One region of the Aphanizomenon sp. CS-733/32 genome, then DNA from elsewhere that is predicted to be linked to it. Evidence: riboswitches for the same ligand, from Rfam matches in the RefSeq annotation. Region 1 holds a riboswitch; the other holds the start of a gene.
The links. Region 1 has a riboswitch for cyclic di-AMP ahead of ntrB (nitrate ABC transporter permease). Riboswitches for the same ligand answer to the same signal wherever they lie in the genome.

Region 1 (18,550 bases):
AAAAAATTAGTAGCATTATGACGACCGGGTAAAGGTAAAGGTAGATTCTTTCCGGCAACTTCTACAGTTTGATTATCAGTTAATATTCCTTGAATATCGCCACCGGAAAAACCATAACTGATAACTTTACCCTGCCAGAACCTCGCTGCCGTTTCCATTAATAATGGATTATCATAATTAAGAATAGCAATACTATCATTGGGCATGGTTGCTAATAATTCACATTTAGCTTCTGCAATGGCTTGTTCTGAACCAAGTAACTCAATATGCGCCGTGCCTACATTAGTAATTACCCCAATTGTCGGTTTAGCAATTTCTGTCAATTCGGCAATTTGTCCCCTGCCTCGCATCGCCATTTCGATCACAGCAAAGTCATTTTCTCTACCCATTTCTAACAGGGTTCTGGGAACACCTATTTCATTATTAAAATTCCCGTAGGTTTTATGAACTTTGCCTTTTGTGGCTAAAACTGCGGCAATTAATTCTTTAGTTGTGGTTTTCCCGACTGAACCTGTGATGCCAATGACAGGAATAGCAAAGCTTTCGCGCCACCATTTAGCAATTTGTTGATATGCCTTTAAAGTATCTTTAACCCGCAAAACCGGAAAACCGGCATTTTCGTAATGACGATCAACTATTGCAACTATAGCTCCTTGAGCGATCGCTGTGGGTACAAAATCATGTCCGTCAAACTTTTCTCCTCGCAAAGCCAAAAACACTTCCCCTGGTTGCAAAATGCGGGTATCTGTTTGTATCCCAATAGCCAACTGAGCTAAACTAGATACAGATACATTCACAGGTTCAGCTATAAGAACTTCAACTAGTTGAGAGATAGTGATAGAGACTGACATACTGATAAACGATAAGGTATTTTAAAGGTCTTAACCTTATCATTTTTTGTGTCGCGTTGTCATTGAAGATTTATTTTTGTCAATCTACACCACAGATTACTGGACAAATCGCAAGACGGTGAAATTATTGTATAATATTTTTTTGTCTGAAATGGCTAACGCCACGCTTCGCTATCAGACAATTTAATTTTATAATCCTAATTATCAATTGTTAATTACTTTTCCCAAAAGCGAAAATTGAAAGTTGCAGAGTCCCGACGGAAGCGCCGAGTAGGTTTTCTTTTGCGTCTTTTTGCACTTCTTTCACTCGGCTGTTCTGGATTTATTTCTTCCACAATCTCCTCTGATAATTGTGTTTGTAAGGCCTCCTCACTTCTCCACCAACCAATAATCCAACCTCCACCAACTCCAGCGATCGCACCGAATATAATACTCATAGGGGCTGAATAACCGAGGAAAAGGCAGCCCATCATAAAAAACAACCAATATTTTAATCCAGCATCAATGCCATCATTAGAGGCGACAGTAGCAGGTTCAGAATTACTATCATTAACAGATGTGAACCACCCCAAGGTGACACCACCCATAATGGCTATGAATAGACTGAGAGGAACTGAAGCATTAGCAATTCTGGAGATAATAAATAAAAATAATCCAAATAACAGTTGAGAAAGAAAGTTAGGTGAGGAAGAGAAAATATTGCCTAGTAGATTATTTTTTGGTGCCATAATATTAGGAATCAGGAGTAGGGGCGGGGTTTCCCCGCCCAGGAGTCAGGAGAAAACGAGAAAACTGTAATTTTGTTAGGGTAAAGCGCAATGCTAAACCCTAAGTTAACTAGACAAAAATTAAATCAGTTTTGATAATTGCGTGTCTAGCGGTTGAGTTGTATCCACAACTGTTATATAAGGTTGTTCGAGATTTGTAAATGGTTGAGATTGCTTGATTTGGGATGCTAATAAATCAGCGGTTGCATCAGCAATATCACCAGTACGGTTCAGGAGTCGTTCTGTGACAACTTCTAACGGTGCGGTACAGTTGATAATATGTACAGGTAATTGATGCTGTGTAGCTTGAGAAATAGCTGCTTCCCGTAAATCCTGGCGATCATATTTGGCATCTAAAATCACAGACCAACCTTGATTAGCCAGGATAATTCCTAATGCTAATAATCGGCTATAGGTTTTTTGGGTCATTTCTGGTGTGTAGATTTCATCCCCACCTTTTTCTAAGAGGGGAATTCCCGCTAAATGCTTACGCACAGCATCAGAACGGAGATGAACTGCGTTGAGTTTCCGCGCCAAATATTTAGCTGTGGTACTTTTACCAGCACCAGATAAACCCGACATTAAAATCAGTTTTCCCTGTTGGGGTTTAGTATATTCCCAGGCTTGACGATAATATGCAGATGCGGTTTTTACAGATTCTTCTTTGACCCCAGCCGGGATGTTAGGATCATCTAATAAGAAAGAACTTACCTTAGCTCGCACATAGGCTTGACGGCTTAAGTATAAAGGTAATACCTGTAAACCTTCCCAGTCTCCAGTTTGCTCTACGTAGGTATTTAAAAAGGCATTTCCTAAGTCTTTCCGTCCTCTGGCTTCAATATCCATGACTGTAAATGCTACGTCATACATGACATCCACAAAGCGGAAAGGCTCATTGAATTCTATACAATCAAATAGCATAATTTTGTCATGCCAAAGAGCAATATTTCTGAGGTGCAAATCGCCGTGACATTCACGAATATAGTTATTGTCAATTCTGCTTTTAAATAGTTCTGGATGTTGGAGAAAGAAGTTGTCTGTATATTGTTTTGTTTCTTCAAATTGTTCTTTGGTTTGAGGACCACTAATATATTTTTTGGCTTGTTGATAATTCTCATCAATTGCTAATCGGACTTGGGAGACTTCTCCAAAACTGCGAATATAATCGTTTGTTTCGGTGTTTGCATGATATTCAGCTACAACTCGTCCCAATTCTTCTAAGTGACTTTCTGGCAAGTTTCCACTGGCAAAAAGTTCACTAAATAGGGTTTCTTGGGGAAATTGACGCATCTTTACTGCATATTCTACGGCTTCTCCTGTGCCACCTAAATGGTATTGTTCACCTACTAAGGTTACGGGGAGAACTTCTAAATATAATTCAGCTGCACCTCTTTGATTTAGTCGCAGTTCTTTTTGACAAAAATGGTGTCGTTTTTCTAAAGTGGAAAAGTCTAAAAAACCAAAGTTGGCTGGTTTTTTGAGTTTGTAAGCATAATCCCCGGTGAGGAGGACATAGGAAATATGAGTTTGAATTAGTTGAATTGGTTCTGTTACGGGATGAGGATAAAATCCTGGTTGTAACATTTGTAAGATTAAATTCGGGAGATTGGTTTCTGTCATTTTTATTGGTAATTGGTAATTGGTAAACTCAGGTTGTTCCCTGTTCCCCGTTCCCTACTATAAATAATTTTTCCACAAAAAAACCAGGGCTAACCCTGGTTCCCTTCTTTGTTACAGCAGGTTGCGTCCCTAGGAGGTACACAATCTGACTCCTGCTGTATTACCTGAATTTTAGCCTTTAGCGCCAGCAAAAAAACTTAGGTGATAAGGTGTGCCTTTGGCTGGGTGGATCTGAAGTTCGCGGATTACGGTTGTACCAGTCCACTCTAATTCAGGAATGCTGAGTTCTATTTCGGTTTTGTTGGGGGTAACTTGCTTGAGCAAGCGTTCTACAACTTTAGCGTCAAGAACTAGAGCAATTGATTCAATTCCTTTGTGACCATACAAGTTGGCGGGAATTAAGCCTGAACGGCGCAAAGCTCTGGGTTTGCTACCTTCGGGACGGGGTTTAGATTCGAGTGCGATCGCCATATAATTTGTTAATTTGTTGATTGTTAGTTATTCGTTGTCTGTTGTCTGTTGTCAGTTATTTTGCTACTAACCAATGACCAATGACCAATGACCAATGACCAATGACCAATGACCAATGACCAATGACTAAACAGGTGTACCGTTGGGTTGTAACAGTGCGCGTTTGGGACCGTGAATAGGGTCTTCAACAATAATAGTTTGATCACGACTTGCTCCCAAGGAAACAATTGCGATCGGCACTTTCATTAATTCTGCTAAGAATTTCAGATAGTCCAGTGCTTTTTGTGGTAACTCTTCCAGGGTACGACAGTGACTTGTTGAAACTTGCCACCCCGGTACAGTTTTGTAGATGGGACGACAACGAGCGAACTGACGAGCGCTGGTGGGGAAGTCTTCGCAGCGTTCACCATCAATTTCATAAGCCACACAAACATTGATTTCCTCTAGTTCATCGAGAACATCTAGTTTGGTAAGCGCCATACAATCCATCCCATTAATACGGACTGCATAACGCCCGATAACCGCATCAAACCAACCACAGCGACGTTTACGCCCTGTAGTTGTGCCAAATTCTGCACCGCGATCGCCTAGCAAGTTCCCAATTTCGCCATTTAGTTCTGTGGGGAATGGACCTTCTCCCACTCTTGTAGTATACGCTTTGGATACACCAATTACCCGATCTATCATTGTCGGACCTAATCCACTACCAACGCAAGCCCCCCCAGCGACTGGGTTGGAGGATGTGACGTAGGGATAAGTTCCATGATCCAGGTCAAGTAATGTCCCTTGTGCGCCTTCAAACAAAATATTTCGTCGCCGTAAAACTGCATCGTAGATTTTCAACGATGTATCAACGACAAAAGGACGCAAGCGTTCTGCATAACCTAAATACTCCTCAATCACTGCTTGTGGATTCAAGGGCGGTAGATTGTACAGCTTTTCTAAAATGGTATTTTTATAGTTTATCGTCCGTTCCAACTGCTCACGCAGGCCATCGGTGTCCATCAGGTCTAACATCCTGATGCCTGTACGTTCTGATTTATCCGCGTAGGTCGGACCAATGCCTCTACCTGTTGTGCCGATTTTATGATTTCCCCGAACTTCCTCGGATGCCTTGTCAATCATGCGATGATAGGGCATGGTGACATGAGCCGTCTGAGATATCAGCAGATTAGCCGTAGAAATATTTAATTGTTCTAGTTGTTCGAGTTCTTTGATCAAAACCTGTGGATCTATGACTGTGCCACAGCCAATGATACATTCAGTTTTTGGATACAAAATACCAGAGGGGATTAAGTGCAGCTTAAACGTCTGACCTTGGACTACGATTGTATGCCCAGCGTTAACTCCCCCTTGATAACGTACCACCACGTCTGCGGAGCGGCTGAGTAAGTCAGTTATTTTACCTTTTCCTTCATCGCCCCACTGGGCACCTATGACAATGACGTTAGCCAAGAGATTATATTAAAGGGTAAAGTTTCCACAAATTACAATTATTAGCAGATTTCATGTCTTTTGTCAAGAAATTTGTCAACCTGCTAAATATCTGCTCAACAGAGCCATAGAGTAATACCATATACATAACCAAAAGTATAGGTTGGGTTTTCCACATTTAAGAGGACGGTTAGTACCTATAATCAATGGGTGGGTTTTTCCACACTTCAATAGCACAATAATAAAAAGTTAATCAAAAGTATCATCAGCAATAAATGCTATGACTTGATACAAGTTGTGCTTATGAACAGCAGAAAAGTCCCAGACAAAAACCAGGTCTAGGATTAATATGGATAGATTTACTCTTTTTTTTCCAGACGCTTAAGCAAACACCGCAGGTATAGGCTAAAATCATTGTTGTGGACAATAACGCCAAAAAATAATAATTATTCACAAAAATTAAAAAAGAGCATGACTAACGCTAATCCACGCTATTTGCACTCCTAAATGTCTGTATTCTTGTTAAAGTGTTACCTTGAACCTATTGGCTAGTATCTTCTGTACTTCTGCTCCCTTCTAAATTTTAACCTTGCTATATGGCCCGAGACTATTATGAAACCCTGGGTGTCTCTCGTGACGCCGACAAAGAAGAGATTAAACAGGCTTATCGCCGCCTAGCCCGAAAGTATCACCCAGATGTAAATAAAGAATCTGGGGCTGAGGAACGATTTAAGGAAATTAACCGCGCTTACGAAGTGCTATCCGAGCCAGAAGTTCGCGCTCGTTACGACCGCTTTGGTGAAGCAGGTGTTTCTGGTGCTGCTGGGGCTGGGGCTGGTTTCCAAGATATGGGTGACATGGGTGGTTTTGCCGATATCTTTGAAAGCATTTTCAGCGGCTTTGCCGGCGGTCCAGGTGGACAACCCCAACAGAGACGGCGCAGTGGACCAGTCCGAGGCGATGATCTGCGCTTAGACCTGAAATTAGATTTTCGGGAAGCGGTATTTGGTGGAGAAAAGGAAATTCGGATTTCCCATTTAGAAACCTGTGAAGTTTGTAGTGGTTCTGGGGCTAAATCAGGAACTCGTCCCCGGACTTGTAGCACCTGTAGCGGTTCCGGTCAAGTTAGACGGGTAACGAGAACTCCTTTTGGTAGCTTTACCCAAGTATCAACTTGTCCCACCTGTGATGGCACAGGAACGGTGGTGGAAGATAAATGTGATGCTTGTGATGGTAAGGGCGCAAATCAGGTAACAAAGAAACTGAAAATTAATGTTCCTGCTGGTGTGGACAATGGCACAAGACTACGGATTTCCCAGGAGGGAGATGCGGGTCAACGGAACGGTCCTCCAGGTGATTTATACGTTTATTTGTTTGTCAATGAAGATGAAGAATTTCATCGTGAGGGCATTAATATTAACTCGGAAATTAAAATTAGCTACTTGCAAGCGATTTTAGGTTGTCGGTTAGAGGTAAATACGGTAGATGGACTGGTGGAATTAATTATTCCCGCTGGAACTCAACCGAATACAATCATGAAATTAGAAAATCGTGGTGTTCCCCGTCTGGGTAATCCTGTGAGTCGCGGTGATCATCTGTTGACGGTGTTAATTGATATTCCTACGAAAATCATCCCAGAGGAGCGAGAACTACTGGAGAAACTGGCTAAAATTAAGGGAGACAGAACTGGTAAGGGTGGTTTAGAAGGATTCTTAGGAGGCTTATTTAAATCATGAGTGGGTCTTCTGTATTCACCCCTGACGCTCAACTCGATTTACGTGGTACTCCTTGCCCGATTAATTTTGTGCGGACAAAACTATTTCTGGAAAAGATGCCTCCTGGCGATTTGTTGGAAGTCTGGTTAGATCCGGGTGAACCGATAGAACAAGTTCCTGATAGTCTAACAATGGCTGGTTATCAAGTGGAACAAATTACAGATTGTACTGGCTATTTTTCCCTGGTTATCCGTCGTCCGGTTGCTGTGGCATGACAGGGGAAAATATTTCTACTAAACAGTTATTGGGTACGGTGTTAGCTGTACAGGCGAATTTTTATCGAGTACAGATGGATGAAGTAGAAGAAGTCAGGAGTTCAGAAATAATAGTAGAACGTTCTTCTTCCCCTTCTTCGCTGTCACCTGTTCCCTGTTACCTGTCACCTTCTTCGCTGTCACCTGTTCCCTGTTACCTGTCACCTTCTTCCACTATTCTCCTCTGCACAAGAAGGACGCGCTTAAAAAAGATTGGTCAGCAGGTGATGGTGGGCGATCGCGTAGTTGTTGAAGAACCCGATTGGGCTGGGGGACGGGGGGCTGTGGGTGAGGTTTTACCGCGTCATAGTCAATTAAATCGCCCAGCGATCGCTAATGTCAATCAAATTCTCCTGGTTTTTGCAGTGGCTGACCCGCCGTTAGAACCTATTCAATTGAGTAGATTTTTAATTAAGGCTGAGTCTACAGGGGTTGATGTGCTGTTATGTTTGAATAAATCTGATTTAGTTTCTCCAGCAGAAAAACAGCAAATAAGCGATCGCTTATTTGCTTGGGGTTATCAACCTTTATTTATTAGCGTTCAAAATAGCATTAATATTGACCAAATAGCTGAATATTTGCAGGATAAAATTACTGTGATTGCTGGACCTTCTGGTGTGGGGAAATCCAGCTTGATTAATAGTTTGATTCCTGATATCAACCTGCGAGTGGGGGAAGTTTCCGGTAAATTAGCCCGCGGTCGCCATACTACCCGTCATGTAGAATTATTTGAACTGCCTAAAGGTGGATTATTAGCAGATACTCCCGGTTTTAATCAACCAGATTTAGATTGTAGTCCCGAAGAATTAATTCACTATTTCCCAGAAGCAAGAGTTCGCCTAGCTGCGGCTCATTGTCGCTTTAGTGATTGTATCCATAAAGATGAACCAGACTGTGCTGTGAGTGGCGACTGGGAACGATATCAGCATTATTTAGAATTTTTGGATGATGCGATCGCTCATCAAACCCATCTTAACCAACAAGCCGACCCCGAATCAAGTCTGAAATTAATATCTAAAGGTAAAGGTCAAAGTCAGTACGAACCCAAGCTGGAAAGTAAAAAATACCGCCGAATTTCCCGTAAAACTCAATTACAGGACTTGCAGAATTTGTATCAAGATAGTGAGGAAGAAGGTGACAGGTGACAGGTGACAGGTGACAGGTTACAGGTGACAGGTTACAGGAGAAATTTCTATCTTCTTTCTTCCTCCTGACTCCTTCTTTCTCCGAACTCCGTTCGCGTAGCGTCTCTGAAGGAGAAACTCGGAACTCCTGAACTCCTGACTTCTAATAAAATGATCCATATAGTCTTAAAATATTCTTAATTTCCCCACACAGACTTTTTTGTCTGTAACCTGCAAATACCACACAGAAAAATATTATGGCTATAGGCTACGTCGCGCTTGTACTTCATGCACATCTGCCCTTCGTTCGTCACCCCGGAAGTGACTATGTGCTAGAAGAAGAATGGCTATATGAAGCAATTACTGAAACTTACATTCCTTTATTAAAAGTATTTGAGGGATTAAAACGAGACGGAGTTGATTTTAAACTCACCATGAGTATGACTCCGCCTTTGATTTCTATGCTTCGTGATCCTTTGTTGCAGGAACGCTATGATGCTCACTTAGCTCAATTGGAAGAGCTTATAGAACTAGAATCCGAACGCAATGTCCATAATGGTCATATTCGATATTTAGCAGAACATTATGCAACTGAGTTTAATGAAGCGCGGGAGTTATGGGAACATTATGACGGTGATTTAGTTACAGCATTTAAACAGTTCCAAGATAGTAATAACTTAGAAATTATTACCTGCGGTGCTACTCACGGCTACTTACCATTAATGAAAATGTATCCCCAAGCTGTGTGGGCGCAAATTCAGGTAGCTTGTGAACATTACGAAGAAACTTTTGGACAACCCCCTAGAGGGATTTGGTTGCCAGAATGTGCCTATTATGAAGGCGTGGAAAGAATGCTGGCGGATGCTGGTTTACGTTATTTCCTCACTGATGGTCATGGTATTTTATACGCTCGTCCCCGTCCTCGTTTCGGTAGTTATGCCCCAATTTTTACAGAACCTGGTGTAGCGGCTTTTGGTCGAGATCATGAATCTTCTCAGCAAGTATGGTCTTCTGAGGTAGGTTATCCTGGTGCAGCCGAATATCGGGAATTTTATAAAGACCTGGGTTGGGAAGCTGAATATGAATATATTAAGCCCTATATCATGCCTAATGGTCAGCGTAAAAATACTGGCATTAAATATCATAAAATTACTGGACGTGGCTTAGGTCTTGCGGATAAAGCTCTATATGATCCTTACTGGGCAAGGGAAAAAGCGGCAGAACATGCTGCCAACTTCATGTATAATCGTGAGCAGCAAACTGGGCATTTACACAATATGATGGGTCGGTCACCAATTATTGTTTCTCCCTATGATGCGGAGTTGTTTGGTCATTGGTGGTATGAAGGTCCTTGGTTCATTGATTACCTGTTTCGGAAGTCATGGTATGACCAAAAAACTTATGAAATGACCCATTTAGCCGATTATCTACGAGCTAATCCGAATCAGCAGGTATGTCGTCCGGCTCAGTCGAGTTGGGGCTTTAAGGGTTTCCATGAATATTGGTTGAATGATACCAATGCTTGGGTTTACCCACACTTACACAAAGCTGCGGAACGGATGATTGAAATTTCTCAAATTGAAGCGGAAGATGAGTTACAGGAAAAAGCACTTAACCAAGCCGCGCGAGAATTGTTACTAGCACAATCTTCTGACTGGGCGTTTATTATGCGGACAGGAACAATGGTTCCCTATGCAGTGAGAAGAACAAGGTCACATTTAATGCGGTTTAATAAACTATATGAAGATGTGAAAGTGGGTAAAGTTGATAGTGGTTGGCTGGAAAAAGTCGAATCAATGGATAATATTTTCCCCAATATCAATTATCGCGTTTATCGTCCAGCATTTTAATTACAGCAGGAGTCAGGAGTCAGGAGTCAGGAGTGAGAAAGAAGGAAGAAGAACGAAGAAGTAAAACCAGTGTGACACTTGATAGCGTAGCAGTAGCCATTTTTTTGGTTTAAATTTCGGACTTCATTTACCGGATCTAAAAAAAGCAAAACCCCCATAATTGTGACTGGGGGTTATTTTTATATACATCTTGTCAAATTGCTACTAAATACTATTGGGGTAAATTACGGCTGTTGTAGGCATCAATAGCATAGGCGGGTGTGCGTTGGGTATAGTCTATATCTACTCCAGTAATAGATTTAGCCAAAGCTGCAAATTTGTCAGAAGCCCAGTTACGTTCGTGAATGGGTTTGCTTTGTTCACCCATGAAGTAAGCGAGAGAACCGATAACGGAAACTGCTACCCAGCCAACAACCAATAGAGAAATTAAAATAGCCATTCGAGAACCTCGTTTTTTACTTTTGTAACCTTATGTGAATAAACATAACAGATTGTTAACAGAGCTTGCAAATTATTTTCTGGTGTGTATGCCCATCAAAGAGGTGAGGTATTCCTCACTGTGATAATTTTGTAACAAACCGCACTAATACAAGAAATGGTGAGAAAATCATGTGGGCATTCCCGAGATGGGAAAGCAGGTATTTGTAGCAATACCTCTAAGATACAAGGTTGGGTTGTGGAACGTAAACGTTCGCGAAGCAATAGCATGAAATCCAACAAATGCGTTGGGTTAAGCGACAGCGCAACCCAACAAAGCAGAAAATGGACAAGGTATTGACCTTTAATCCTGATTTAAAGAATTTTCAACCCGCTATATATGCGCAGACAGATTTCTAGACATAACATCATCGTACCCAAAACTCGGAACACTGTCAAGCCCCCTGGCTGAAATCACCAAAAATCGTTAAATTATTGATAAAATTCTCAATAATAATGAGAATAGACCCTAATAATTGAGAAAGTTCTTTCTTCCAAAAATACCATACAAATAACTTATATCCCAATCAAATTACAATATCCCCGACTTATTTAAGAAATCGGGGATCTAAATACCGGAAATTAACCGAAATGTTTGATAATCGCCTCAGCAAATTCAGAACACTTTAATGGTTGTACAGGTGGTTCCATTAACCGCGCTAAGTCATAAGTAACTTGACCATTAGCGATCGCATCACCTAAGCCTTTTTTAATTAAATCTGCGGCTTCTTGCCAACCCATATATTCCAGCATCATCACACCGGAAAGAATCACCGAACCGGGGTTAATTCTGTCTAAGCCCGCGTGTTTTGGTGCTGTCCCATGAGTAGCTTCAAAAATCGCACAGGAATCGCCAATATTTGCCCCTGGACCCATACCTAAACCGCCAACAATAGCAGCAGCAGCATCGGATAAATAATCACCGTTCAGGTTCATTGTCGCCAGAATAGAATACTCATCTGGTCGAGTTTGAATTTGTTGGAAGATACTATCAGCAATGCGATCATTGACCATGATTTTCTCTTTCCATTTACCATTTCCGTGACTGTCCCAAATTGTATTCAGAACCATTTCCACTTCCTTGACAATTTGCGCTTTTTTCTCTGGAGTCAAAGAATCAAAACCAGGATCAATTTCATGGGCATTTTCTTCTGAAGAAATATGGGGATTTTTTTCCTTATTACCCAAAATCCAAGATTCCCGTTCTGTCACGCACTCTTGACGAAATTCGCTGGTTGCTAATTCATAACCCCAATCCCGGAAAGCGCCTTCTGTGTATTTCATGATATTGCCTTTATGCACCAAGGTGACTTGTTGCTTATTTTTGGGCAATAACAAAGCGTGTTTAATTGCACGTCTCACCAAACGCTGAGAACCGGTTTTGCTGATAGGTTTAATACCGATACCAGCATCTAGAGGAATTTGCTTTTTACCATGTTCTGGGGTGGCGGGTATCAATTCCTCATTCAAGAATTTTATCAGGCGATCGCCAATGGAACTACCTTGCTTCCACTCAATCCCCAAATAAATATCTTCCGTATTTTCCCGATAAACAATCACATCCAATTTTTCAGGAGTTTTGTGGGGAGAAGGTGTTCCAGCGTAATATCGGCAAGGACGCACACACGTATAAAGATCAAAAATTTGGCGTAATGCCACATTTAAAGACCGAATCCCCCCACCAACAGGAGTAGTCAAAGGACCCTTAATGGCTATGCCATATTCTTTAATCGCCGTCAATGTATCCTGGGGCAAATACTGGTATGTTCCGTATAGATCACAGGCTTCATCACCAGCATAAACCCGAAACCAGCTAATTTTTCTTTTACCTTTGTATGCCTTAGCGATCGCTGCATCCAGCACCTTTTCCGTCGCCGGCCAAATATCTATCCCCGTACCATCACCGCGAATAAAAGGAATAATCGGGTTTTCAGGAACAACCGGTTCACCATTTTTGAAGGTAATTTTCGCACCAGTGGTGGGAGGAGTAATCTTTTCGTACATAATTCACACATTCCAAATAGAAGAAATTCACCGAGTAGGGGCGGGGTTTCCCCGCCCAATGGGGTTTCCCCGCCCAATGGGGTTTCCCCGCCCAATGGGGTTTCCCCGCCCGCAGGAGTTAGAAGTCATAATTACCGTAACCCCTGGATTCTCTGACCCCTTAGCTGATAAAGTATTGTTAGTTAGGATTTCGCATCAGCCACCGAGAGTGACTTTTTTAGATAAGCACTCAAAGGCTTTCCAGATTCACCCAAGATCTCTGTAAACTACTTTTCGCTATTCGTCCTTCATTTTGTAGAATGACCGATAGCAATAGATAGTTTATTCACGCTCACGCTAACACGAGTAACAGCATGACAGACCCAATGATTGTATCAGGCACTACAAATGATCTCGACTCCCTCCGCCAAAAGTTAATCGCTGGGTCCGAAAAAGTCCAACAACAAATCATCCCGCAGTTAGCTGACTTGGGTAATGATGGGTTAGATGTGTTGAAGGAATTTTTGCTGAAACGTCGTGATACCCCAGCAACTTGGATTGATGGTAAAGTCTACCAAGTCATCTATAATACTAATGCACCGGCAGATCAAGAATTTCTACAAACTAACTTTCCTGAAGGAATTGTACCTCTAAAATCGGACTGTGGGATCAGTTACAATTCTTTGCAAAAGTTACTTGCCAATCAAGACTTCCAAGCAGCGGATCTTTTGACAATTCAAAAGATGTGTGAAGCCGCAGGTCCCCAAGCAGTACAGAGAAAATGGCTGTACTTTACAGAAGTAGAAAATTTCCCCATTCAAGACTTACGCACCATCAATCAACTCTGGGTAGTTCACTCAGAAGGCAAATTTGGCTTTTCCGTACAGCGCGAAATTTGGTTAGGTTTAAGTAAAAATTGGGTCAACCTGTGGCCAAAAATTGGCTGGAAGGATGGTAACAACTGGACAAGATACCCCAACGGATTCACCTGGAATTTAAGCGCTCCTAGAGGTCATTTACCCCTCTCTAATCAACTACGTGGAGTGCGAGTCATGTCTTCCTTATTGTCTCATCCTGCTTGGACTAAGTAGTTAGATAGTTAGATCCCCGACTTCTTTAAGAAGTCGGGGATCTGAAATTGCAATTAACCCACTGCAAAACCTGTGTATTGTCTCATCAAAGGCTCATGAAAAGCTAAAACAATATCTTCTTTTGGTACACCTAATTTAACCAATTCATCTGCTATACCAATTTCCGTTCCATCATGTTGTATCCAAATCTTGTCGTTTTTAATATCAAGATGTAAAACACAGCCATGCTGTCTGCGTCTGTTTTTCCAACCAACATACATTAACTGATAATGATTACCAACAGGATCAAAAATCAGTTGTTGCTCAATCTCATCTTTCTTTGAACCTATTTGAGCATACTCTCTGATAACTTGTTGAACATAATTTTGATATTGCTTTAGTTTTTCCATTCTACAATTGCCTCCTGAATCGGATCATAAACAATGATTTTAAGTTGATAATGTTCGACAACTGTTTTGATAAATTGCAATTGAAAGAAAGCGTGATAAACACCCAAAGGAACAGCCAAATATAAAACTCTTTCTGATTCTTTTTGTTCTAATGCAAAACGATAATTAAAAAACTGTCCAACTGCTGTATGAAATTGAGAAATACTAGATGTACCAGTGAAACTCTTAATTTCCACTGCTATTTTTTCTCCAGTTCTTTCAGCAGCTAGAATTTCCTCAGCCCCAAGATCAATATACATTTCCACATCACCAACTTCAATCCTCAAAGGATCATCCGTGATTACCCAACCCTCTTTTTCTAATCCTTTCCTCACAGCATCATGAAAAATATCTTTAGCTGGCATTGGTTTAAAATTTAGTCTTTTTATATATTATTGTATTTTACTATATCTAAGTTGAAATTTATTTCTTAGTATTTTGTAGATAAATAAAACACACATCTTAATATTATTGTATGTGTACTTTACTCACTACTATATACTTAATCAAGACAAAATAAGATATATTGTACTTACTTAAACAATCTGCTAATTAATCTTAGGTGATTTTACGAATTTTGATATAGACAATATATTATTAACAATAGTAAAATTATATATATTTGTATAATTTTATTTCAAAGTTCAATGGCCATTAGTAATCACGAGCGAATTAATAGAGCTTTAGCTACTCTATCTCAAGGATTATATTCCTATGTAGAAAAAGAAATGCGAATAGTGCATGGTGATCGTTGGTTAGAAGTTGCAAAATCTTGTATATCTGAGGATCAAACACTTAGACGAAATTTAGAAGACACTTTACAAGAAGATGTTTCAGCTCTACTAAAATTAATTATCAAGCAGTGGGATAATGTTTTCAAGAAAAAACTCAGTAATGCTGAACGTGCTTTAGTCAGTGAGTTAATTGACGTGAGAAATAAATGGGCGCATCAATCAAGGTTTTCCACAGATGATACTTATCGCGCTCTTGATAGTATGACGAGAATTATGAAAGCAATTTCCGCATCTGAACTAGATATTATTGAACAGCAAAAGCAAGATATTTTGAAAATGTTGTCTCCAGAAAAAGCGGAAGAAGCTCGTATTAAAGAAAAACTATCTGATGTACACAAACTTCTGATATTTTCTAACGAAAAACTTTTGCGTCAAGCACTTACCCATCGTTCCTATGTTAACGAAAACCCCGGAGAAGGGGAACATAACGAGCGCTTAGAATTTCTGGGTGATGCCATTTTAAATTTCCTCAGTGGCGAATATCTGTACAAGAAACATAGTCAAAAAGGAGAAGATGAATTAACTCGTCTGCGTTCCGCACTAGTAGAAGAAAAACAACTAGCAAAATTTGCCATAGAAGTAGGTTTAGACTTTAGAATGAGATTAGGAAAAGGGACAATTAGAGATGGGGGTTTTCAAAATCCTAACTTACTCAGTAGTACCTTTGAGGCTGTAATTGGAGCTTATTATTTAGATAATAATCGTAATGTTGAACCACTTCGCGCCATTGTTCAACCATTATTTGATTCTGCCTCAGAACACATTGTTGAAATCCGTTCTAATGTAGATTCCAAAAATCGGTTTCAAGAATGGGTACAGGCTCAAGGTAACACAAATCCTCCCAAATATCTAACAGAACAAATAGGGGGACCCTCTCACGCGCCAGAATTTAGAGCTAAAGTATTAGTAGACGGCAAAGAATACGGTGAAGCTAAAGGAAAGAGTAAAAAAGAAGCCGAAAAAGCTGCGGCTGAAGATGCCTTAGCGAAATTGAAAAAAAGAGGTTTATTAGATTGATAATTAAAGTGAATACAATATCAGTAGTTGAGTAACCATTTTTCTTATCAATACTGATGTTATTACTAGATATCAATGTTATTGTGCTATCATTAATTGCGAGTAAGTCAGCCTAGTCCAGCAAGTAACAATCAACATTGCTGGAACGGAGGAACCAAATTGTGGGGCGTGTTTTTGTCTTGATGAATTGAATTATTTGAGATTAATAACTCAAAAAAATCGAAAATTTAGCAAAAAAGGGTATCTCTCAACCCTAGCCCGTCAGCTAACTTCGTAGGCATTGAGAGGAGACTGAAGAGACAGAATTTTAATTATGTTCTGATCTCATCAGTGTCCAAGGTTGGTACTAGTTAATATTTGCGTACCCAAGCTTAACTCTGCTGAGGTGAAATAAATGATATTGCAACTAAATTTAGCTGCCATTTTTGCAATTGCTGGACAAACTGTTTGGAGAAAAGCCAAACCTATAATTTTTCAAGATACTTTCTTATTTCCCGCATTAGGTTGTTTAGGAATTATTTTGTTGTGGTGGGTGGTAGCACTAGCTAATCATGAATTAATGCCCACACCACCAGAAGCTTTAATTGCTAATTGGGACTATATCTTACATCCATTTTATGAAAGAGGTCCAGGTGATTTAGGCATTGGTTGGCTATTATTAGCAAGTTTACGGCGGGTCATATTAGGATTCGGTTTAGGGGCATTAGTCGCCATTCCCTTGGGATTTTTGATCGGAATGTCTAGACCGGCAATGCTGGCTTTTAATCCCATTATTCAGATTTTTAAACCTGTATCACCATTGGCTTGGTTGCCGATTTCTTTATCTTTGTTCAATTTAGCAGATCCTTCTGCTATTTTCGTGATTTTTATTACCTCGCTGTGGCCAACTATTATTAATACAGCATTGGGGGTTTCTAGTGTACCCAAAGATTACTTAGATGTAGCACAAGTTTTAGAAATGCCTCGTTGGCGACAGATTACTAAAATTATTTTACCTGCTAGTTTGCCTTATATTTTTACAGGTTTGAGAATTAGTTTAGGCATTGCTTGGTTGGTCATTGTCGCTGTGGAAATGCTCACTGGGGGTATAGGAATAGGATTTTTTGTTTGGGATGAATGGAGTCGTTTAAATCTCAGTTCTGTCTTTTTGGCTGTGTTTATAATTGGTATAACTGGGTTGGTTTTAGATTACGGTGTGGGCAAAATTCAAGAGTTAGTTACTCACCGTCCTGGAAGTTGATGATTTTATCGGGCTTCGCCCCGCTTCGCTAACACGCTTCAGGCGCAGAGGCGCAGAGAGGATGAAAAAAATTTTTCAAATATAATTATCAATTACTATGAGTGAAAATCATTTAAATCGCAGAGATTTTATTGCAGGAATAGGGGCGACAACTGCGGGAATAATATTATCATCCTGTGCTGTTTCGGGAGATAGGTTTGCTAAGGGACTCACAGAAGAAGCTTTAGCGGTGACACCCGTAGTTAAATCCCAAGATTTAGAGAAACCGGACATTACTGTGGGTTATGTTCCTGTTAATGATTGTGCGCCATTTGCGATCGCTTGGAAAAAAGGATTTTTCCGCAAATATGGCTTAAATGTTATACTCAACCGCGAAGCCAGTTGGGCTACCTCCCGTGACGGCTTAATTTTCGGTCGTCTCGACGCTTCCCCCGTCGTCTCCGGTGCTGTTACCAACGCTAGAATAGGTGCAGAAGGTGCGCGTCATGCCCCCTTATGTGCAGCAATGACAATCCACCGACATGGTAACGCCATGACCATGAATAGGGATATGTGGGACTATGGCATCCGTCCTTGGTACGAATATCAACAAAAATACGGTGATGGGGCTTTAGAAGCCTTTGGCAAGGACTTTCGCGGCTATTTTGACAAACAACCCCCAGAAAAGAAAATCTGGGCTGTAGTCCTCAGTTCTGCCATTTATGAATACTTTGCTCGCTATCTTTCCGCTGCTGCGGGTGTTGATCCTCTTAAAGAATTTCGGGTCATCATTGTTCCCCCACCGCAAATGGTAACAAACATGAGAATTGGGGCAATGCAAGCTTACATGGTCGCCGAACCTTGGAATACTAGAGCAATTACAGGTAATGAAGGTATCGGTTTTACCTTCGCCCAAGGTAAGGAAATTTGGCACGGACATCCAGATAGACTCCTGGGTGTAATGGAATCTTTTATTGTTAATTATCCTAAAACTTACCGTTCTTTGGTAAAGGCAATGATTGAAGCTTGTCAATATTGCAGCAAACCTGAAAATCGCCAAGAAATAGCCGAATTACTGACAGAAAGATCATTTACTGGTGCGAAACCTAAAAAGCCCGGTGTTCCTATTACTAAGTTTACTGGACCGGGAATTATTGGCAATTATAATTACGGTGGTTTTGATGGCAAAGACCGCACGATTACAGCAGATGATACCACAATTTTTTATGACCTTCCTAACAATATTCCCCACAAAATTGCAGAACATTCCACATTTTTATGGCGTTCTCGCAGTATTTGGTTAATGACTCAAGCAGCACGATGGGGACAAATCAAAGAAATTCCTAAGAATGCTGAAGAAGTAGCCGCAAAAGGTTGGAGAACCGATTTATATCG
Region 2 (13,962 bases), on a different contig from region 1:
TTTCAAACGCCCAGAATTATCACAAATATGGTCATGAAACACTTATGTGTGTTACAAGCTATCTCAAAGGTTGCTCAAAAGAATTTGTGTTTGCAATGATGACTTCCAATGCAGCTTATCTTGCACCACTTCCAGATAATCATGAACCTGTCACTAATTGCATGGAAAATACCCTAGCAGTTGTAGGAGGAATTACAACTACAGTTGATAATAAAAATTTCACAATAACAAACTATACTCGTACAAATCACGAACTATATCCAGGTAAAGTAACTCGAACAGTTATTCAACGAGGTGAAGGAATTTACGTTTCAACTGTTGGTGAAGGTGATGGTAAGTTTCCAGAAACAAATGAAGTTCTTGGTGATAACACTTTTATGCTTGTTGATAATTTGTTACAACATAACGTTCTAGAGAAATTGTGTGAGAACCAAAACTGTCAACCTCTAGACCCACCCGCTGGACTCCCCCTACGCATTATTTATCCCCGCGCGCATTAATTATTAAACAACTTATTAAGCTAACAGCCCAAATATGGAAGGAAAAATTCTCGATTACAACGCACAACAACAGAAAGGTCTCATACGAGGCAATGACGAAAACCGCTATGAATTTAATGCTAGTGAGTTTCGCAGCCAAGAACCTATTCGCATAGGTCAAACAGTACATTTCAAAATTGACGGAGAAAATGCCCTCGACATTTATCTACTAAAAGGCAACAATCTTATTTCTGTTATTACTAACGAAGAAAACATTAGCAAACTAAGCCAAAAAGCTAGAGAAATAATCAGCCAATCTATTCAAGGTGATAATCATAATCCCTTGGGTGTTGGTGCTTCGGCATTAGCAATTATTACCTTATTTCTCCCATTAGTTAAGCAAATAAACAATTCTAAAAACCATTTGATTAACGATGCTATTGGCATAATTTCATTATTTCTCCTGCTGGCTTTAGGATATCTATTCTACACAGGTGCGAAAAGAATTCAAACTAGAGTCCTGACTGGTATCATCAGTGGACTATTGCTGAGTGGAATATATGATATGTTTGAGCCAATGCGTGACATCTGGAAACAAGAAGAGGCAGCGCGGCGTTACTTGAAAACTGATTCAGGAAAGTTTGTAGGCGGTTTAGCCCAAGCAATTGACCCATCCTATACACCACCTAATACTGGCTTCTTTGATGTTGCCAAGTTTGGTTTCTTTGCGGTTATACTGGCAATAATCGCTCTGTTATTTCTCGCATTCATGGGTAGCTATAAAGAAAAACATTAATCCTTTTCTCACTTTTCAGCAAACCCTATATACACCCCACTAACTCCTCTTTTCCGAATGAATCTATTTCTCCCATTTACGCTATAAAAACCAGATAGAGAGAAATAGATATTTTCAATGTTAATTATGCCAAATTTTGTAAAGCTTGAACTTCCTCAAGAGTTAATTCTGTAACTTCAGCAATTTGTTCCAAATTCATCCCAATTCGTAACAAATTTAAAGCTAACTTTCTGGTTGTTTCTACCTTACCTTCAGCCTTACCTTCAGCCTTACCTTCAGCCTTACCTTTAGCTTTACCTTCTTCGAGTATTTCTTGATAAATGACTGATTCGCGCATAATCTCACTCCTGAGAATATTCCTAATTACATCTTTTTTTAATACTAAACCTGCTAAGATGCTGCTGGCAGCAGCAATGTTTTTTTGTTGCTGTTGATCGGTAATTGCTTCCACAGCTTGCGCTACCTGGGCTAATACCATTGTAGGATCTTTTGTCTGACTTAGCACAGCAAAAGGCAATAAACCAGGAACAGTCATAAATTTATCTGTGGGTTGTTCCCATAGACGAATGACATCAAACTGATGGTAAGTATTTTCTAATCTAAAACTGTTTTCATGGACTAGTTCTGACTCTGTTTTTCGCAAATAAATCACTATTTGACGCATTTTTTTCTGAGGAAACCGACGATAACCCCTAACACGATAATCTAACACCCTAAAGGGTATATCTTTGTCAGGGTCTGTTTGAAATTCAAGATGCAGAACTAATTCATCAGATTGTAATAGTATGAGTGAATCGGCTCTAATTGGTTCGTTAGATAATTCTGTAGGACTAAGTTCTGTTAATTTAATTGGTGAACCTAGTAACCATGTTGCTAAGTCGTCTTTGAAGTTTTCAGCAAGAAATTTGCAGATGTTGTCATACATGAGTTAAATAACAAGGTTGATTTTGTAAATATTTGATAAAGTAATAAAGTAATTTTGCATATCCAATCCATACAGTAATGTTTATGAATTATACTATAGCACTATGTACTTGAATGATATACAGTGATTAAATTGTAAAACCTGTAGAGGTGGGGTTTACCCGGCCTCGATGGCATTGCATCCAACCGATAACCGCTATATATAAAAAAATAGGGGTAATTCATGAATTACCCCTACTGAATAATGAATTTTAACTATCTTTAACGTACTTCGTTCAAACTTTCAATTTGCTTGGTAAACATTTCTGTAAACAAACTCATCACAGTACGTTCTTCCCGGACTTTAATATTAGCAGTAATAGACATACCGGACTGTAAGGATATTTTTCTATCTTGATTGGTGAGACTTAATTGTTGTTTATCTAACTGGATTTTGGCTGGAAATCTATAAAATTGATGGTTTTGGTCGGGAGGTAAAGCATCTGAACCAATACCAATTACTTTACCTTTGATATCACCAAATTCACTAAAGGGAAAGGAGTCAATTCTCACATCTACATTCATACCTTTCCTCACAAAACCAATATCTTTATTGGTGATGAAAACTTCGGCTATGAGACTGTCTTTGGGGACGATTTGCAGTAATTTTTGGGTAGAATTGGCAACAAAACCCGGATTTTTAGCTTGTAAATCAAAAACTACACCTCCTACTGGAGCGCGGAGTTCTTGATATCTAACATTTAATTGTGTTTGGGAGATTTTACTATTAATATCTGCTAAACGCTGTTCATTGTCCAGGATAATTTTCATGAATTGACTATCAATTTCCGCAATCCGTTGTTTGTTAGCACCGATTTTTTCCAAAATAGTTTTATCAGAACTAGCAACCGTATTGGTTAATTGCTCTTTTCCCTTATCAATCTCAAATTGTAGTCGTTTTGCTTCTTCCTGCAATTGTGATATTTCTGCTGAAAGGGTTTGTACCTGTTGTTTCTGATTCAGATATTGCAGTTTAGAAATTCCACCTTCTTCAGCTAAGGTTTTGAGACTAGCTAAAATCTGACTTTGAATTGCTAAACCATTTTTAGTATCTTGCAGTTTAAATCTGGTTTGAGAAAGTTGTTTTCGGGTTTTTTCAACTTCCAAATCTGCGGCTTTGGAACGAGATGCTAATTCTGTTTTTGCAACTGCTAATAATTGTTGTTCATCAATTCCTGTACCTGCTGCTCCTGGTAAATTTCTTAATTGAGAACGTAATAGTTCATTTTCTGTTACTAAAGAAGCGCGACTTTTGAGCAAAAAAGCTGATTCTCCTGGTAGTTTACGGCGTAAAAATGCTATTTCAGTATCTATTCCGGTACTTGCTCCCATTAAGCGACGATAGATATTGTTCTCTTGAATTAAGGCTAATCGAATCTTATTCAGTGAATTTAATTCGGCTAAGGTTGCAATGGAATCAAAAGTTAATAATAAATCTCCTTTTTTTACCTCTTTACCATCTTTGACATACAGTGCTTTTACAACTCCATTTATGGGAGCTTGTACGTCTTTGACTGTTCCTTCTGGTTTTAATTGTCCTGTGGCGGGAACTACTTGCTCAATTTTCGCTAAACAAGCCCAAATAATCCCAAAACAAGCTAATCCCATGAGAGTAATCATGATGGTTCGTGACCAAATCGGGGATTGGCGTAAAACTACAGATTGCTCGAAGTTATTAAAATTAAAATCGGGTTTTGGCTGTTTAGGAGCGGGTTTGGGTGGTGTTAATACTTGTGCATCTCTATAAGAACCGTTACCATTTCCGTTGCCGTTGCCGTTGGTGTAACTACGATTAAGTTGAGTCATAATAATTTGGGATTTGGGATTTTAGATTGAATATTTAGTGGTGTGTAATTTTAGAGTTTGAAAGGTCTAATGTATGACTTGCTTTTGTTAGTTTTCTCGGTTTCCTACTCTGTATAGGAATGAATTATATAACGGCTTTAGGCAGAGCCTCTGTAATGGCATTCCCAGTCAGAGACTGGGAACGAGATGAACAGGGTAAAGCATGAGCTAAACCCCTACAACTAACTAACAAATTACAAGTTTACTTCCTGTTGTTGATAAAGGTAGAAATAATGACCTTTAGCCGCCATGAGTTCTTGATGACTACCTTGTTCTATCATTCTACTGTTATCCATGACGACGATAGTATCGGCATTACTAACAGTATTTAAACGGTGGGTAATGAAGAAGACTGTGTTGCCTTTAAAGGCGCGAGCTAAGTTGAGACAAATTTGCCTTTCTGTGGGATAATCTAGGGCGCTGGTGGCTTCGTCTAAAACTAAGATTTTAGGTCTTTGTAATACAGAACGAGCGATCGCAATTCTCTGTCTTTGTCCACCAGAAAGGGCTGATCCCCGTTCTCCAACTCTTGTATTATAACCATTGGGCAAGGTCATAATAAATTCATGTGCAACAGCAATTTCTGCGGCTTCAATAATTTCCTCAGTTGTGGCATCAGGATTTGTTAAGGCAATATTTTCTTGAACTGTGCCATCGAATAAGAGCGTATCTTGGGGAACTACACCAATTTGCCGCCGCAGCGAATAAAGTTCGACTTTGGCAATGTCGTAACCATCAACTAAAATTCTGCCAGATTCTGCGTCATAAAGTCTGAGCAGTAATTTCATCATTGTACTTTTGCCTGAACCACTTTGTCCGACAATGCCTACAAATTTACCTGCGGCAAATTCGACGCTAACATTGCTGAGTTGTAGTGGGCCGCTGGCAGCAAATCGGAAGGAAACGTTTTCATATTTAACAGCACCGTTTACAGCAGGAAGGGGAATATTATTCCGATCTATTTCTGCCTCTTGTGGTGTGTCCACAATATCACTTAATCGTTCTAAGGATAAACCAGTTTCTTGGAAGTTTTGCCAGATTTGCGCCAACCGTAAGATTGGGGTAGTAACGTAACTAGAAATAATCCGAAAGGCAATTAATTCTCCTAATGTTAATTCTCCTTGCAAAACTAAATAAGCTCCCACCCACAAAACTAATAAACTACTAAGTTTGCTGAGAAACTGACTGGTTGAATTAGCTAATGTGGAAGTCAGCACAGTTTTAAAACCGGCAGCGACAAACTTAGCGTATTTCTTTTGCCAAGAAAACCGAGAGCGTAATTCAATATTTTGGGCTTTAACTGTTTGAATACCTGACATAACCTCAACCAAATAAGATTGAGTTTCGGCATTCCGTTCAGCCTTAGTTCTTAATTGTCTACTGACTGTGGGAGCAGCGATTAATGTCACTACCACAAACAGAGGAATTGTCCCTAATCCGACGAAAGTTAGTTGCCAACTGTAAAACAACATGACAACTATATAAACAACGGAAAATAGGGCATCTAACACTACTGTTAAAGCCGTACCGGTGAGAAACTGACGGATGTTTTCTAATTCATTAATTCTGGTGGATAGTTCACCAACTGGGCGTTTATCAAAATAGCGCAGTGGTAAGCGCAGTAAGTGGTCAATAATTTGTGACCCCAAACTCATATCAATGCGGTTGGTGGTATCTACAAATAGGTAAGTCCGCAAGGTAGTTAATACTGCTTCAAATACACCCACTGCTAATAGTAATACTCCTAGAATATTCAGGGTACTAATACTATTTTGGACGATGACTTTATCAATGATTAGCTGAATAACCAGAGGATTAGCGAGGGCAGCTAGTTGGACGAAGAAGGAAGCAATAAATACTTCTATCAGTACCCGGCGGTAACGTGATAAGTAAGGAACAAACCACCCTAAACCAAAGCGTTCTTTCGGTGTTTCTTTGGTTGCACTCAGTAATAAAACTCTAACTTGTGGTTGCAGATTAGCATCATCGGTTTCTAATTCTTCTACTAATTGATTAATTTGGCAGTTGATAATGCCTTGAGATGGTAAACCCAAAACTACTGTTTTTCCATCTACTGCATAGAGGACAGCAAAACTGTCACGATAGCGAATTAATGCTGGTGTCGGAATCCGATTGATGGAAACAGCAGGAACATCAACTAGCTGGGATTTAAGTCCAATTAGTTCGCATAAATAAGCGCAAACTTGAAAAGATATACTCCCTTGACGCTTAATTTGGTCGTTTAAAATGCGGCGGACTACTTCTTTCCGAAAGGGCATTTCTAAATGCTTGGATAGCATTTGAAAACAAGCTAGAGTGGCATCTAATTCTCCTTGTCCCCGGAAAAATGGATAGTTTTGATTTTTAAATTGCTTGTTTGATGTGGTGGGGGGAACAAATTCTGGTTCTTGGGCGTAGGGAATTTCCGAATCTACTCTGCTATCTGATATAGTTTCTAATGTTTCTGATTCGATGGTAACACCATCAAGTAATGATAGGTCTTGAGGATTAATGCCCAATAGGCGGAGAGGAATGTTGCCTTTAACTTCAATTACGTCGGTTTCTAGGCGAGAATTGGGTGGGAAATTGGGTAGGGAACTAGGACCACTCACGAACCATACGCGATCGCTATCTAATTCTCTTAAAGCAGTTTTTCCTGGTGATAAATAATGAATTTTTGCTTCTAATTGAGCCTGTTGGGTAATGTCTTTGAGGTTGTGATTGACTAAAGCTTTTTGTGCTACCTGGGAACTCAAAATATCAAATATTTCAATGAGGTGACTTATGTGTTGACGAGCTTTAGCAAAGCCTGGATTGCGGTTGATAAATTGGAAATAATCTGCGGCTTTCCAGGTTAAACAGATGACTTCTGTGGAAGCGATCGCGGTTTCACAAGGAAGTTCACGTAACCAAGAAATTTCGCCAATTATTGCCCCTGGTTGCAGTAATTTTAAGGTAGTTGGTAATTGGTTTTGGGGATTATATCCCAATAGTCTGACGTTACCTTGATAAAGAATAGCGATCCTTTCTGGTAGTTGTTCTTTACCAATAATTTTTTGTCCTATGCGATAACGTAAAGGCTGGAGAATTTGTGATGATGCGAGTTTGTTAATTTCCTCCTTTGATAATTGATCAAATCCTTCAATACTGGCAATGAATTCTTCAAAGGTACTCTGGGTATAAGTCATATTGATTGAGTTATCTATTTCACTTTATATTGGCGATTTACATGGTCTGGATCTGACATTTTTTTTCTGTCATTTGTGCTTGTAACCACTGATTAAATCGTTCATTTAGTAACCTTTGTCCCATGGAACGATCTAGTTGGGCTGGTAGGATTTTTTCTAAGCGAACAATTACTATCACGTTATTGATTTGAGTTGGGGGTGATAGTTGTTGTGGTTGACTTTTGGAGAGGATACTCACCAATGTGGGATGGAGGGATTGTAAATCTATGGGTCCGACTAAGCCATCTGTTTGGGATTCTGGTCCTTGGGCGTATTCCCGTGCTAATTCCGCAAAAGATTGTTCACCCTCTTGAATACGAAAGTAGATTTCTTGAGCGATACCAACTTCTGAGGTGGTAATTAGGGAATAAATTACCCTATCTAACTGGCTTTTCCGTTGCAAAAAGTAGGAGTTTAAATCCCTTCCCCAGGTTTCCTCTTTGAACTTTTCTAGTTTCAATTGTCGTACCGCCATAATTTTCAGTTTTTGGAAACTTTCGCTCTGTGGTTCTAGTCCCTGATATTGTTGCGATAATTGTTCACAGGCTAGTTGTTCCTCTTCTGGGGTACAGACAATTTCTGCGATCGCTTGATCAATAAGTATTTCCTTAATTAATAGCGGTAGTAGCTGGTATTCCGACAATAATGATAAAACTTCTGTAGGCTGGAGGGTGCGATCGCCCAATTGTAGAACTTGATTCATATTACTTGTAATCAGGTTTGTCACCATTGTTAATTTCTCTTCAAAAGATAGTAGAATTAGATTGTCACCAAGTTATATTTTGGTTAAATTATACAATTTATGACAACTTTACTTTGCTTTGGTTTCAGTGTAGTATTTAAATACTAATTATTTGCCAATAACCAAAAGTTGATTTCTGGGCATTTAAGTAGTCAGGGTGTTGATATTTGGATATTATCGTACCAACTTACCATAAATTAATAAATTTGTCATATCAAACTTACTTTCTAGGAAATGGGGAATAATGACGAATTAGCAGCCTAAATTAGATAACCAGTCATTGCGGTGATTGCCTATTCTTCACTTACTCACTAATCTTCAAAAATCAATCCATCCTGAGAAATAATTACAACACCTAATAAGTTAATACAGGACAAAATTATATAAAGGGTAAATTTAATTTCTCTAAAAAGGTAAATATAATCACAAAAATACTGTAGGGGCAATCCCACCTGTGGTTGCCCGGAATCATAATTAACGAAATCTGCCCGGATTTAGACGACTGGGACTTTGAGGCCTGGTATTAACTTGAATTGCTATTCCATTCCTCAGTTTTCCGCCTGTACCACCATCTTTAGGATCAAGGTATGGTTTCAAATTAATCCCACCTTTAGCAGAAGTAACCTGATTCTTGCTCCCACCTAAAAGCGTTCGTCCCAGACTGTATAAGCTATTGTCATTGCTGCTGTTACGATTATTGTAGGTATTGACAGCAATAGTTTGTTGTCCAGTATCAGCAGTAGTTAAGTTTTGGAAGACACTATTGCGAATAGTATAAGGATCTTTGCCACGAGGGACTGTTAAGACAATTCGACAACTGGGTTGGGCTTCGGTGGTGACACAGATAATATTTTCCCTATTTTCTCTGGCTATTTGCAGTTCTTGTAATCCATCTGGGCGATATGATTCTAAACGGGTAGCGATCGCCTGACAACGTTTTTGAGCATCCCAACCGCCTCCTAAACTCTGAGGTGCAGCCCAAGCAAAGTATTGTCCTGGTTGGCTTTGGGGCTGATACATGACTGTAAACTGTCCATTGTTAGATTGACAACTAAACCTGGTGCTACTGTCGTCAACGGTGGTGGAAGTTGGGATGGTGGTTGATGAACCCGATGGTACTGTAGGAACAACAACTTGAGCAAAAGCTACAGTATTACTAAAAAATAAAGAACAGCCCAGACTACCCAACAATAAAACCCGAATTGATTGTAATGGCATAAATATAACCTCTGTTAGAAACAGGTAAATAGCTGATATCTCTATTGACGGAGAATATATTTTTTTGATTCATTAACAATACCTGTTTTTTTGTTTTTAGTATACATAGCAGAAACCGCTACAAGCTAGGAGGAATTATCAGCAGCTTACAGCGGTTTCTCGATTAGGTTGTAGTTCACAGAAATAGGTGCGTTGTAGGCGATCGCAATCCAAGGACGCTTATACTCCGTTCCCGGTGAAAAATTACCTATCTTCTTTTCTTCTTCCTTCCTGTTCTTCGTGTCTTTAAAAACAGATATTATTCATCAATACAATGGGGAATACCCAAAACTGCACAAGGGAAGTTTTTACCGAGTGTTGCTATCATGGGATGATGACTAGATTGGCATCCTAAAAAGAGAATATCTGCACTTTCTAATTGCACAACCTTTTTCAGTTCTTTTGCAGTGTTGCCAAACCGCAAATGAGATTTAAACGAACCTTGCCATTCTTCAGCTAAAGTTTTTGCTTGCCAAACAATTCTATCTGCTTCCTTGATGGAAGTTATAGATTCTTTGGCTAATTGCGGTAAAATTGCTGTTCCTTTGGGTTGATTTAATCGCCAGGTGGCTGGCTTTGATGTCTGGCTGAATTGGTATTCTAATTGAGCTTTATTATCAGCAATATTGACTATATCAACAGATTGATAATTGAAGTTTTCTGCTACTACATAAACAGCTTGGACTGTAATTTGAAAGTTAGTAGCTAAACTCGTTTGGTGAGCAATCCAACAGGCTATATCTAGGGCTGTGTGACTTTGAGGTGAACCATTATAGCCCACGATAAAATTAGCTGATTTAGCCTGGGAAACTCTTTCGGAAAATGAGGTTTGAGCTTCTGGCAATAATACCATTTGTTCAATTAGGTCATCACGACCGATAGCACTTTGTAACCGTGCTAACATTGGCTTGATTTTCACAGTTTTAACTTCTCTCCCTTGCAACGATTAGTCAATGAGAAGCGGGGGATAAAAATTGTAAATTTCAGATTTATCTCAAATCCAAAATCTAAAATTTATTTAAGGAAGCCCTAATCATAACTGATATTACAGCCAAGACTTTGGAAGTTCCTTCCATTGCCGACGGAGTTAGCTGACGGGCTAAGACTGGAAGGTGTCTCTCGTAAGATTAGCCCCAAATACTTGGTTCCTCCGTTTCAAATTCAGGTTCGATGAATTTGGATTAGGCTACCCACTAAAAATATAGTAATACTATTACACTAGGTTTAAATAAAGTCAAGGTTAAGAATATTGAGGATATGCTTGTAGTGAGCAGCTTGATTAGTAATTTTTCCTATTTTCTGTAATATTTAATGATTTAAACTATTTTGATTTAACAAAATTTCAAAGGTGAGAATTTAGTGATAATTAGTGATTTAAGTATATTTAACGGTTATTTTTCAGGATTTAATAAAAGCCTTGTAAGTAGGTTGGCGTTGAAAATTGTCGTTATAGCAAGGCAAGAGGCAATAGGCAATAGGCAAGAGTAAAGAAGTTTTCAGCGATTTTACGTTTTTTTACACAGTTTGGTTTTATTGTGTTCACCTACTTAGTAGATCAAGCGGGTAATAGGTAAAAGGAAATAGGTAATAATTTTACCAATTACCCATTACCAATTACCCATCACCAATTATTAAGCAGTTACCTTTTCACTTTCTAAACGAGCCAATCTTTCAGCTAATAGTTTTTCCAAAGAAATCAAAGCTTTGGTGAAACCATCAATACCTTCTGAGAGTTTATCAGAAACCATGCGATCTGCTTGCAGCAGAGCTTCGCTATCGCCATTGTGTATTTGATCAAACGTAGCTTTATCAACAGAGATTTTGGCAATTGGTAAACCTGCTGCTTTTGCGGGATCAAGTTTGCGCGGTAATTCAGCCACAGTGTTTTGCAATTCTGTCAACAAACCAGGAGAAATAGTTAACAAATCGCAACCAGCCAATTCTGTAATTTCGCCGATATTACGGAAACTAGCGCCCATGACCTCGGTTTTATAACCAAACTTTTTATAGTAGTTATAAATTGTGGTGACAGACAATACACCTGGATCTTCTGCGGAGGGATAGCTGTCCCGACCAGTATCTTTTTTGTACCAGTCAAGAATCCGACCCACGAAAGGAGAAATTAAAGTGATCCCAGCTTCCGCACAGGCGATCGCTTGGTGCAAACCAAATAGTAAAGTTAAGTTACAGTGAATACCTTCTTTTTCCAAAATTTCCCCAGCTTTGATACCTTCCCAAGTGGAGGCAATTTTAATCAAAACCCGCTCTTTAGAAATACCAGCAGCTTTATACTGAGCGATTAAATCCCGTGCTTTAGCCACAGTAGCATCTGTATCATACGATAACCGAGCATCTACTTCTGTAGACACCCGACCGGGGATAATTTGTAAGATCTTTAATCCAAAAGATACCGCCAGACGGTCAAAAGCCAGAGATACCACCTGGGCTTGACTAGCACCAGCGCCCGCATCTTTTTTAGCTTTGAGTAAAGTTTGATCAACAATATCCTGATATTCTGGCATTTGTGCCGCAGCGGTAATCAGTGAGGGATTGGTAGTAGCATCTTGAGGTTTAAACTGTTCAATTGATTGGATATCTCCGGTATCCGCTACCACAACGGTTACTGCCCGTAGTGCTTCTAGTAAGTTCTTAGGCATAACATACTCCAATGTCAGTGGTCAGTAGTCAGTTGTTCGTTGTCAGTGGTTAGGGAACAGGGAACAGGGAATAGGGAATAGGGAATAGGGAATAGGAAATAGGTAGGATATTGAATTTTTCTTACCTCTTGCCTCTTGCCTCTTGCCTCTTGCCTCTTGCCAATTACCCATTACCAACTACCTATTTTAGATGCGTCATGCCGTAATTGGCTGTCCAATAGAATGCACTTTAATTAAACTTGTTGTTCCAGATTGACCAATTGGGACACCAGAGGTAATCACCACCTTGTCTCCTTCTTGAACCAAACCACTAGCAACAACAGTCTCTACCACATTCACAAACATTTCTTCAGCATTGTGAACAGGTTGAATAAGTAAAGGTTCTACACCCCAAGATAAAGCCAATTGACGATAAGCGGTACAGTCGGAAGTAAGCGCAATAATCGGTGTGCTGGGACGATATTTAGACACCAGTTTGGCTGTACTTCCTGATGTTGTATTACAGAGAATCGCTTTTGCACCAGTTTCATAGGCAATACGACACACCGATTGAGATACTGATTCTGTCACTGTCAAACTACCCGCTTTCGGACTCCAAGAATGTCTATGTCCCTCTTGGAGTACGGTTTCTGTTCTTAAAGCGATATTGTGCATAGTTTGAACAGCAGCTATGGGATATTCGCCCACTGCGGTTTCTCCAGATAACATCACCGCATCTGTTCCATCTAAGATTGAGTTAGCAACGTCTGTGGCTTCAGCGCGAGTGGGGTCAGGGGCGCTAATCATAGACTCTAACATTTGGGTAGCCGTAATCACTGGTTTACCAGCTTGATTACAACGACGGGCAATTTCTTTTTGAATCAGGGGGACTTCATAAATCGGTACTTCCACCCCCAAATCACCACGGGCAATCATAATTCCGTCAGCAGCTTCTAGGATAGCATCTAGCTGTTCTACTGCTTCCGCTCGTTCAATTTTGGCAATGAGGCGAATCTTTGAGCCAGCACCTTCAATCATCCGGCGTGCAGGTTCGAGGTCTTGGGGCGATCGCACAAAGGACACTGCTACCCAGTCTACTCCTAATTGTATCCCAAATCGTAAATCCATTAAATCTTTTTCTGTAATCGAACTTACAGGTAAAGGAGTTGCAGGTAAATTTACACCTTTATGAGAAGAAATCAAACCGCCAATATTTACATGAGCATGAATTCTATCAGCGTCACGACTGGTAACAGTTAATTTCACCCGACCATCATTAATTAAAATTGGTTCACCACAGCGCATCATGGCGAATAGAGTGGGTAGAGGTAAGGGTAACTCATCAATATTTTCACCCTTCTCTTGTAAAAGAAAAGTCACCTCAGTTCCAGCTTCCAACATTAACCCTTCCGGTGGTAATTTCCCCAAGCGAATCTTTGGACCACACAAATCCTGCATAATTGCAATTGGCTTATGTAAATCCTTGCTAATTTGTCTTAAATGATGAAAAACCTGAGCGTGAGCCTCATAAGCACCATGAGAAAAATTCAACCGCGCCATATTCATTCCCGCTCTTACCAAAGCTTCTAACTTCTCAGGTGAAGATGTAGCAGGTCCAATAGTACAAACAATTTTAGTGCGACGCATAAGTATGTAAGGAGTAACGTTAAGGTAGCACACTCCGTTAAGCCCTGGAAGAGGCAGGGGAGCAGGGAGCGGGGAGCAGGGGGAGAAGAATATTAATCTTGCTCTTACCTCTTGCGGTTCTCACTGTCACCTGTCACCTCTCACCTGTCACCTAAATCAATCCTTCTTTTTTGGCCATTGACAACATCAAATCAACGACGCGGTTGGAGTAACCCCATTCGTTGTCATACCAAGAGACAACTTTGAAGAAATTGCTATTCAGTTCAATTCCTGCACCCGCGTCGAAGATGCTAGAGTGGGAATCACCTTGAAAATCTGTAGATACTACCTCTTCATCGGTGTAACCCAACACACCTGCTAAATTACCTTC

Region 2: linked by a shared signal. The riboswitch ahead of PN471_RS01355 (universal stress protein) and the one ahead of ntrB (nitrate ABC transporter permease) in region 1 are both predicted to bind cyclic di-AMP.

What each region holds. Positions count from the first base shown of each region.
Region 1 is NZ_JAQMSE010000075.1:990-19,539, forward strand. Features, by position in the region: gene PN471_RS05875 (UDP-N-acetylmuramoyl-tripeptide--D-alanyl-D-alanine ligase) at 1-851, opposite strand, end outside; gene PN471_RS05880 (hypothetical protein) at 1,067-1,579, opposite strand; gene PN471_RS05885 (bifunctional aminoglycoside phosphotransferase/ATP-binding protein) at 1,700-3,238, opposite strand; gene rplY (50S ribosomal protein L25) at 3,410-3,709, opposite strand; gene PN471_RS05895 (adenylosuccinate synthase) at 3,836-5,164, opposite strand; gene dnaJ (molecular chaperone DnaJ) at 5,740-6,879, shown strand; gene PN471_RS05905 (sulfurtransferase TusA family protein) at 6,876-7,133, shown strand; gene rsgA (small ribosomal subunit biogenesis GTPase RsgA) at 7,130-8,317, shown strand; gene PN471_RS05915 (glycoside hydrolase family 57 protein) at 8,554-10,146, shown strand; gene PN471_RS05920 (photosystem II protein, Psb35-related) at 10,358-10,585, opposite strand; gene PN471_RS05925 (NADP-dependent isocitrate dehydrogenase) at 11,206-12,627, opposite strand; gene PN471_RS05930 (GUN4 domain-containing protein) at 12,981-13,697, shown strand; gene PN471_RS05935 (XisI protein) at 13,751-14,086, opposite strand; gene PN471_RS05940 (XisH family protein) at 14,074-14,490, opposite strand; partial or broken gene PN471_RS23415 (Swt1 family HEPN domain-containing protein) at 14,854-15,087, shown strand; gene rnc (ribonuclease III) at 15,196-15,936, shown strand; cyclic di-AMP (ydaO/yuaA leader) riboswitch at 16,036-16,231, shown strand; gene ntrB (nitrate ABC transporter permease) at 16,331-17,176, shown strand; gene PN471_RS05960 (ABC transporter substrate-binding protein) at 17,274-18,550, shown strand, end outside.
Region 2 is NZ_JAQMSE010000019.1:23,023-36,984, reverse strand. Features, by position in the region: gene PN471_RS01390 (hypothetical protein) at 1-500, shown strand, start outside; gene PN471_RS01385 (hypothetical protein) at 535-1,275, shown strand; gene PN471_RS01380 (Rpn family recombination-promoting nuclease/putative transposase) at 1,400-2,200, opposite strand; gene PN471_RS01375 (HlyD family efflux transporter periplasmic adaptor subunit) at 2,461-4,044, opposite strand; gene PN471_RS01370 (peptidase domain-containing ABC transporter) at 4,278-7,271, opposite strand; gene PN471_RS01365 (peptidylprolyl isomerase) at 7,309-8,013, opposite strand; gene PN471_RS01360 (COP23 domain-containing protein) at 8,527-9,270, opposite strand; gene PN471_RS01355 (universal stress protein) at 9,569-10,213, opposite strand; cyclic di-AMP (ydaO/yuaA leader) riboswitch at 10,374-10,499, opposite strand; gene PN471_RS01350 (transaldolase) at 10,941-11,966, opposite strand; gene pyk (pyruvate kinase) at 12,162-13,592, opposite strand; gene gap (type I glyceraldehyde-3-phosphate dehydrogenase) at 13,744-13,962, opposite strand, start outside.